4 regions of the Bacillus sp. FSL H8-0534 genome follow, and region 4 is predicted to be linked to each of the others. Evidence: predicted binding sites of a transcription regulator. Region 4 holds the regulator's gene; each other region holds the start of a gene.
The links. Region 4 encodes Rex, which represses fermentation and respiration genes when NADH is low (regulators of the CRP and FNR family bind a similar motif). Its sites were predicted from a motif close to TTGTGAAATATTTCACAA; they were not measured.

Region 1 (2,212 bases), 2.3 Mb from region 4:
TGTCCGCAAATAGCGGGATAAAGTAGCATAAAGATATAGATTTGAATAAAATATACAAATTGGATAGGTTCTATATTTTTTAATCAATGATAGAAAAAGATGATTAGGTTGGGGCAAAAGAGTTTATGCTTTAACCAAATAAATTTGGTGAAAAAATAGGCAATATAAAAAGTAGGGCTTTTATAGATTCAATAAGAGCTCTACTTTTTATAATTAAAAACGTAATTATGATGCAAATTTATGTGTAGGATAGGTTGGATAGTTATTTTTATGTTTATGGAAAAGTTTTCGAAAAACAAATCCGTCTAGACCAACACGTCCAGCGTTATGTCCTGCAACTAAAACCAGTATAGACAATAGTATCATATTTGGATTTGTACTTATAGTTCCACTTAAAAGAAAAGCAGTGTTCATAATAATCCCGAAAAATACAGCGGTTTTGGTTAGCCCTCCTAAAAGAAGTCCAAGCCCAACTGAAATTTCTCCCCATTGTACGAGAAAGCTAAATAAATCAGCATGTGGAAGAGCAAAATGTTGTAGAAAATCAGCCCACCAGCCTTGTACAGCTGGATGATCTCCACTTGCTTTGGCAATTGCACCTTTTAAAAACCCGCTTGCGTCAAATGACTGACCAAAAAGCTTTCCTAATCCAGCAGATAACCAAGCGTATCCTAAATATAAACGAAGGGGTAATAGAATAAATAAAGCTTTTTTGTTATTACGTAAAAAATCAATAAACATAATAAATTCCTCCGATACATAATAAAATGTATTTACAAGTTTATTATGTATTTTTGTGAATCGAATCACAATGAACGAAATTTGAACAAATGGTTCAATCCAGTGGTTGTTTGAATAATTCATCGTTTGTTCAAAAAGCAGTGTGTGAATACAGTGTGATTTTAATTTATGGCGTATATGGTTTAAAAAATAGTTAACATGTATTTTGGTTTATACCATAATAAGAGGTGCAGGGATGGGGGGGAAGTGCCATGAAAAAGGTGCTTTTTTTGGGAGATCCAGGTATTGATGATTCTTTAGCCATTATGTATGGGCTATTACATCCTGAGATTGAAATCGTTGGGATTGTAACTGGATATGGAAATGTAACACAAGAGCAAGCAACGAGCAATGCTGCGTATTTAATGCAACTAGCAGGCAGAGAGGATATACCGATTATAAATGGAGCAAAAATGCCATTGTCAGGTGAATTTACAACATATTATCCGGAAATTCATGGAGCGGAAGGATTAGGGCCAATTCGCCCTCCAAAAACGATTCAACCAAATATTAAATCGTTTTGTGCAATCTTTGACATAATCCAGCGTTATAAAAAAGAAATTATTATTGTTGATACAGGAAGATCAACAAGTTTAGCAACGGCGTTTATATTAGGTAAAGATATAATGAAAGATGTAAAAGAATATTACTGTATGGGTGGAGCATTTCTTGTTCCAGGGAATGTTACCCCTGTAGCAGAGGCGAATTTTCATGGAGATGCACTTGCTGCAAATTTAGTCATGCAGTATGCAAAAAACGTAACATTAATCCCTCTAAATGTTACAAGTGAATCAATCGTTACACCTGAAACTGTGCATTATATAAAAAAACATTCACAAACTGCATTTAACAAATTAATTGAACCTATATTTCAATATTATTATAAGGCATATAAGAAAATAAATCCGAAAATTACCGGAAGCCCCATTCATGATGTGCTTACGATGATGGCAGTTGTAAATCCTTCTATGGTTGAATATGTATATCGGAAAGTAGAAGTTGATTTAGAAGGTAGTGCAAAGGTGGAAAGTATCGCTGATTTTCGGCCACAACCCGATGCGAAAGCTCTTAAAAATTGGGTGCGAATTGGGTGGAAATTAAATTATAAGAAATTTGTTGAAAATTTTGTTCGAATTATGACGTAGACATAATAGGAGATGACAAGTTAAAATAATAGAGACGATTATTTAGACAATCGTCTCTATTGTTTTGTTTATAACTATATATAACAGATAAAAGATAAAAGATGTAAATTAGGAGAGGGAATTCACTTGAGAAAAGTTATAATATGTGCGGGAATCATTGGTGTATTCGTAGTACTTATATCCGGTAACTTTTTAGTAAAAAAAGTTTGGAGCTCTAATAATGATGATGCTCAATTTATTGCCTCATTTGTTGAAGAACATAAAGATGAAAAAAATAGTGCCCTACT
Region 2 (2,212 bases), 140 kb from region 4:
TCCACGATTCACAAGGGAAAAGTTTTCATAGTTATGGCGACCACTTCGTACACGAAATGGTATATGACGTTCACGTGCCCACTTCAAGGCATTGCATACATCTTGAGTATTTTGACAGAAGACAATTATGCAGGGGAGCTTTGGAAGACTTAAATTTAAGTTTATGCGAGCTACATCATATTCAGGATCTTCTGGAGTTACAATGCGCCCTGTTAATTTTGTTTTTTTCATTATATTGTTCCTTTCTATATGAGATTGGTTCTTATTATTGTATGAGAAAGCTTGTTTAAGAGTGTTTGAATTATAAATAGTATGTATATGAAGAATGAATAGGCTGATTAAAATGTTAGTATATTTTTCTGGGAAATTTAATTAAAATTAGAAATATATGGATGTGCATTCAGCAGTATGTATTTAGTGTTGCCATACTAGATACTATAGAAATTTTTAGCAGTACTCCAACAGAAGTCCCCTTTCTCAAGTACGTGCAGGACATAGTCCAGGATGAAATCATATAAGAGGGATAATTATAAACTATGAACGTTTCCGCAACATTTACCTTTATCTCTTTCGAATGGAAATTATAGCAAGATATAATAAAGTTATAATATTCGAAAGGATGTCTTTTATGAAAAAGGAGAAAAGACAACGGCTAATCAAACAATTGATAAGAGAGTGTGAAATAGATACACAAGAGAAATTAGTAGAATTGTTAGAAGAACATGGTGTAGTAGTTACACAAGCAACGATTTCACGAGATATTCGTGAATTAAATTTAATAAAGGTAACCTCTGCAAGTGGATTAACAATATATAAGATTTTTTCAGAAGACAGTTTACAAACGGATATGAAATTAAAGAAAAAAATAAAAGAAGTTGTTGTGAAAATTGATTGTGTAGAGCAATTAACAATTATTAAAACATTACCGGGAAATGCCCATGTTATTGGTGTATTATTGGATTCTTTAGATTGGAAAGAAAAAGTAGGATGTATATGTGGAAATGATACGTGCCTTGTGATTTCTCGATCACAATCGGATAGGAAGGTTCTAGAAGAAAGATTGAAATTGATTATGTAAGTGAAGATCCTATTTCTAATTTTTATTAGAAATAGGATCTTTTTTTGAAATTTTAATATGAATTAGTAAAGGGTTATTCATTATATATACGTAATATATAGCTGTTTTGCAAAATATGGAGCAAAAAACCTTATAAAAATACAAATATATATTATTTTAAAAAATAAACTGTGAAATATTCCACTTGGAAATGTTAGCGCTTTCACAAAGAAGGAAGTACGTACCGTTTATTATGTATTTGTAGACATCAAACAAATTTAAAAGGAGGTACAACAAATGAAACATCCGATACATGTTACTTCAGAAATTGGGGAATTACAAACGGTTTTATTAAAACGTCCTGGTAAAGAAGTGGAAAATTTAACGCCAGATTATTTGCAACAATTATTATTTGACGATATCCCATATTTACCAATTATTCAAAAAGAACATGATTATTTTGCACAAACATTACGCAATCGGGGTGTTGAAGTTCTTTATTTAGAAAAACTAGCAGCTGAGGCGTTAGTTGATAAAAAACTTCGTGAAGAATTTGTTGATCGTATTTTAAAAGAAGGACAGACTGACGTAAATGTTGCACATCAAACTTTAAAAGAATATTTACTTTCCTTTTCAAATGAAGAATTGATTCAAAAAATTATGGGTGGCGTGCGGAAAAACGAAATTGAAACTAGTAAAAAAACGCATCTGTATGAATTAATGGAAGATCATTATCCATTTTATTTAGATCCAATGCCAAATTTATATTTTACTCGTGATCCAGCAGCTAGTATAGGTGACGGTTTAACAATTAACAAAATGAGAGAACCGGCACGGAGACGTGAATCATTGTTTATGGAATATATCATTAAACATCATCCACGATTTGCAAGTCATGATGTGCCAGTTTGGTTAGATCGTGATTATAAATTTCCGATTGAAGGTGGCGACGAACTGATTTTAAATGAGGAAACAATTGCAATTGGGGTATCTGCTCGTACTTCAGCTAAAGCAATTGAGCGTTTAGCTAAAAACTTATTTAGTCGCCAAAATAAAATTAAAAAAGTGCTAGCAATAGAAATTCCAAAATGTCGTGCTTTTATGCACTTAGATACAGTGTTTACAATGGTCGATTATGACAAATTTACAATTCAC
Region 3 (2,212 bases), 830 kb from region 4:
ATGATTGAGGATCCGATGTTACGTATGCAACGAGCGATTGAAGAAGCTGAGCGAAATTTAGCGAGAAAGGTGTAAAGAAATGGGGAGATGAAGTGATGTGGGGGGGGAATTGAAAAGGTCCCTCAATAATTTAGAGGATTCTTTACTAAGAATGAACCTTTTATTTTTTAGTGAATCATCATCTTATACCCTCACTTTACATGCATACAATCCGAAAAGGAATAAATACTAAATGTTGAATGACTAAAGAAAGGAAGGTTTTTATTATGCCAAACTTAACAGAGCTTGAGCTTGAAAATTTACGTCATCTTATTGGAGGACATGCGACAGTTGCAAATAAACTAGATCAGTATGCGCAGCAGTGTACAGATCCTCAATTGAAACAAATGCTACAACAAGATGCACAAGCTGCAAGAAATACAAAACAACAATTAATGTCCTTTTTAGGCTAGGAGGGTATCGATTATGAATGAAAAAGATATGGTTAACGATTATTTATCGGAATTAAATGCTAGTTTGACTAGTTATGCGAATTACATAGCAGAGTCAAATAACGAACAGTTACATCAAACGCTGATTCACATTCGAAATCAGGATGAAATGAGACAACGTAGTGTATATAAATATGCATTACAAAAAGGACATTATAAGCCAGCTGCTCCTGCAAATCCAACGGTTGTTCAGCAGCTGAAAAGTCAATTAAGCGCACAGTAATGAATAAAAAAAGCGAGTGAATATCAGATGATAATTCACTCGCTTTTTTATTTATATATATATCAATAAACAAGTATAAAATATTTTTTTAGTTGTAACAAATATGACGAAAAGTTTGTAAGGTATGTCACAAAAAGTACAAAAGATTGCTCAATGTTTCACAAAGTATCCATGGTTATTACAGTGAGAATCACTATAATAAAAAGTGTAAAGAACAAACAAAAACATTACATAATTACATAGGAGAGGTTCTTATGAATAGAAACACAAGAAAAATCGCAATTATTGGTACTGGATTAGTTGGATCAAGCTGTGCGTATTCAATTGTGAATCAAGGTATCTGTGAAGAGTTGGTATTAATTGATATAAATCATGAACGTGCAGTTGGAGAAGCGATGGATTTATCACACTGCATTAACTTTACAAATACAAGAACAAAAGTGTATGCAGGCGATTATGAGGACTGCAAAGATATGGACATTGTTATTATTACAGCGGGTCCAGCTCCAAAACCAGGACAAAGTCGTTTGGATACTTTAGGAGCAAGCGCGAAAGTTATGGAAAGTGTTGTAGCAGGTGTAATGGAAAGCGGATTTGACGGTATCTTCTTAATTGCATCGAATCCAGTTGATATTATTACTTATCAAGTTTGGAAATTATCTGGTTTACCAAGAAATCGTGTGCTTGGTACAGGTACATCATTAGACTCTTCACGCTTAAGAACAATTTTATCTGAAATGCTTGAAGTAGACCCTCGTAGCATTCATGGTTACTCATTAGGTGAGCATGGTGATTCACAAATGGTTGCTTGGTCTCACGTAACAGTTGGTGGAAAACCAATTTTGCAAATTTTAGAAGAGCAAAAAGAACGTTTCGGTGAAATCGATTTAGATGAAATTGTTGAGAAAACTGCTAAAGCTGGTTGGGAAATTTATAAACGTAAGGGTACTACTTATTATGGAATTGGTAACTCACTCGCTTATATTGCAAGTTCTATCTTTAATGATGATCACCGCGTGATTGCTGTTTCAGCAATTTTAGATGGTGAATATGGCGAATATAATATTTGTACAGGTGTACCAGCAATTATTACAAGAGATGGTGTAAAAGAAGTTGTAGAACTAAACTTAACAGAAGCTGAAGAAGACCGATTTGCACAATCAAATGATGTTTTACGTGACTATATGAAAACAACTGGTTACTAAACTAGGAGAAGGTGAAATAGATGAAGGAATATATAATGTCTCGTGTATTTAAAGGTTCTGCCGGAATTGCACAAGGTATTTTCGTATCCCTTGGAATTGGTTTACTTATCGAAAATATAGGAAGAATTGTTGATATTCCGATGTTAATTACAATTGGAGTTGTTGCGAAATCACTGATGGCACCAGCAATTGGAGCAGGGATTGCTTTCATGCTTGGGGCAAACGGACTTGTCATTTTCTCAGCGATGGTTGCCGGAGCGATTGGAGCAGGGTCGATTTCGATGACTGAAGCC
Region 4 (2,212 bases):
TTAACGTAGAAATCGTTGTTTGGTGTGTTTCAACCGGAAAACCAAGTCCACTTAAAATGGAGCGAATATCAGCTTCATATTGATAACCACCTTGATCCTTGTAGTCTAACTGTAATTGATCATAATCAGCGAGTAATTTTTCGTACGTAGCAGCATTTGAAAAGTTCTCTTCCTTACCCATGTCTAGCTCTAACCTTCGAAGCTTCTTTTCCATTTGCTGCAGATGAGTAAAGACAGTAAGCATTTCATCCCAAATTGTTAAAGAAGTTTCTAAACCAGTATTTTGGGCCAAGTATCCAATTGAAACATCTTTTGGTTTTATAATTTCTCCACCATCGTGAGATAATTCACCGGCAATTATTTTTAATAATGTAGATTTTCCAGCACCATTTCGACCAACTAGTGCAATGCGATCTTTTGTTTGAACTTCCAATTTAATGTTTGCAAGAATTGTTTCAGCACCGTATAATTTTGAAAGCCCATTCACTTGTAATAAAATCAATGTTTTCACCTCAAATAATTTCTTAACTTTGCCATGTTTATATTTCTCAATCATACTAAAAATAGTGTATAGTTTAAAATAAGAGAGAAGTCTTCTCTCTATTATACAAGGAAAGTCATAAGTGCTAAACTTCTGTATTTGTTTTAAATCTGTGAACAAAGATAGGAAGAGAGGAGAGGTTATATGGATCAACAAAAGATTCCACAGGCCACTGCCAAACGATTGCCTCTATACTATCGATTTATCCAAAACTTATCTCTTTCTGGTAAGCAGCGTGTTTCATCGGCTGAATTGAGTGAAGCTGTAAAGGTAGATTCAGCAACAATTCGGAGAGATTTTTCATATTTTGGAGCGTTAGGGAAAAAGGGATATGGATATAATGTGAATTATTTACTATCATTCTTCCGAGAAACGCTTGATCAAGATGATATAACACGTGTAGCACTTATTGGAGTGGGTAATTTAGGGACCGCTTTCTTACATTACAATTTCACCAAAAATAATAATACAAAGATTGAAATGGCATTTGATGTCAATGAGGAGAAAGTTGGAAAAGAAATCGGAGGAATTCCTGTATATCATTTAGATGAATTAGAAGAGCGTTTAACAAATGATATACAAGTGGCAATATTAACAGTACCTGCTACTGTTGCACAGGCTGTAGCAGATCGATTGGCCGAAACAAATATACACGGAATTTTAAATTTTACACCAGCACGATTAAATGTTTCAGAAAATATAAGAATTCACCATATTGATTTAGCTGTAGAATTACAAACACTCGTTTATTTTTTGAAAAATTATCCACAATAAAACGCAGAGGAAATCCCTCTGCGTTTTATTGTTGCTTTTTCTTTGTAAATTTGACTAAGATAAGTCGAAGTGCCAAATTAAAATCAATTGTTGCCATAGCAGCAAACAGCAGTGTCCCAAAGTTCCAAATTGTATCTGTAACGTTCGTAATTGCGAAACGTGTAAAGACACAACCAAGAAGGAAATACAGTGCTGCCATGAACAATGGTGAGTTCCTCATATTTAAAATCCTCCGATAAATCCTTGCATTTTTTCTGCTTCTTTAATCATTTCTTGTATTTGTTCGTTACTTACCAGTACTTGGGCTATTGCAACTAATGTATTCATCGCAACATGTGCCATAATAGGAACGATAATTCGCTTTGTTTTTACATATAAAAAGGCGAATACAAGCCCCATGGAAGTGTATACCAATAAGTGTGTAAAATCAAAGTGAATTGCTGCAAATACAAGTGAGCTAATAATAGCAGCGATAAAGAAGTTGAATTTCTTATACAATGTACCAAATAAAATTTTTCTAAAGACAATTTCCTCTAAAATAGGCCCTATTATTGATATAACAATAAGGAACCATGGGGTGGTCCGTGCTATTTCCATCAAGCGAGCTGTGTTCTCAGATCCAGGTTTAATGCCCAATAAACGCATTTCGATTGTGCCTGCAATTGTTTGAGAAAAGAAAGCTAAAAAGAAACCGATAAAGATCCAACCGATTGTGGCAGGAATACTGGCGCGTTTTGTATCGAAACGACTTTCACGAATATCTGTTCGAAGTAGTAAAAGTACAATACATAATGCAATGAAAAAGCTAATAATTGCCCAGTGACCAGTCAGTAGCTGCATTTTTTCTTCTCTGGTGAACCCCCTATTATCATATAGTCCGGTTTTCAAAAGAAGCGG

Region 1: MHH71_RS26385 (DoxX family membrane protein) is a predicted target of Rex. The motif match lies at 795-812, and genes of this name have one in related genera.
Region 2: arcA (arginine deiminase) is a predicted target of Rex. The motif match lies at 1,247-1,264, and genes of this name have one in related genera.
Region 3: MHH71_RS18570 (L-lactate dehydrogenase) is a predicted target of Rex. The motif match lies at 861-878, and genes of this name have one in related genera.

What each region holds. Positions count from the first base shown of each region.
Region 1 is NZ_JBBOUC010000001.1:5,143,966-5,146,177, forward strand. It holds gene MHH71_RS26385 (DoxX family membrane protein) at 226-741, opposite strand; gene MHH71_RS26390 (nucleoside hydrolase) at 993-1,925, shown strand; gene MHH71_RS26395 (serine hydrolase) at 2,052-2,212, shown strand, end outside.
Region 2 is NZ_JBBOUC010000001.1:2,719,980-2,722,191, reverse strand. It holds gene MHH71_RS13930 (FAD-binding oxidoreductase) at 1-231, opposite strand, end outside; gene argR (arginine repressor) at 629-1,078, shown strand; gene arcA (arginine deiminase) at 1,355-2,212, shown strand, end outside.
Region 3 is NZ_JBBOUC010000001.1:3,693,973-3,696,184, forward strand. It holds gene MHH71_RS18555 (MBL fold metallo-hydrolase) at 1-75, shown strand, start outside; gene MHH71_RS18560 (hypothetical protein) at 267-452, shown strand; gene MHH71_RS18565 (spore coat protein) at 466-714, shown strand; gene MHH71_RS18570 (L-lactate dehydrogenase) at 969-1,919, shown strand; gene MHH71_RS18575 (PTS transporter subunit IIC) at 1,940-2,212, shown strand, end outside.
Region 4 is NZ_JBBOUC010000001.1:2,859,664-2,861,875, reverse strand. It holds gene MHH71_RS14515 (ABC-F family ATP-binding cassette domain-containing protein) at 1-502, opposite strand, end outside; gene MHH71_RS14510 (redox-sensing transcriptional repressor Rex) at 686-1,315, shown strand; gene MHH71_RS14505 (YdiK family protein) at 1,341-1,535, opposite strand; gene MHH71_RS14500 (CPBP family intramembrane glutamic endopeptidase) at 1,538-2,212, opposite strand, start outside.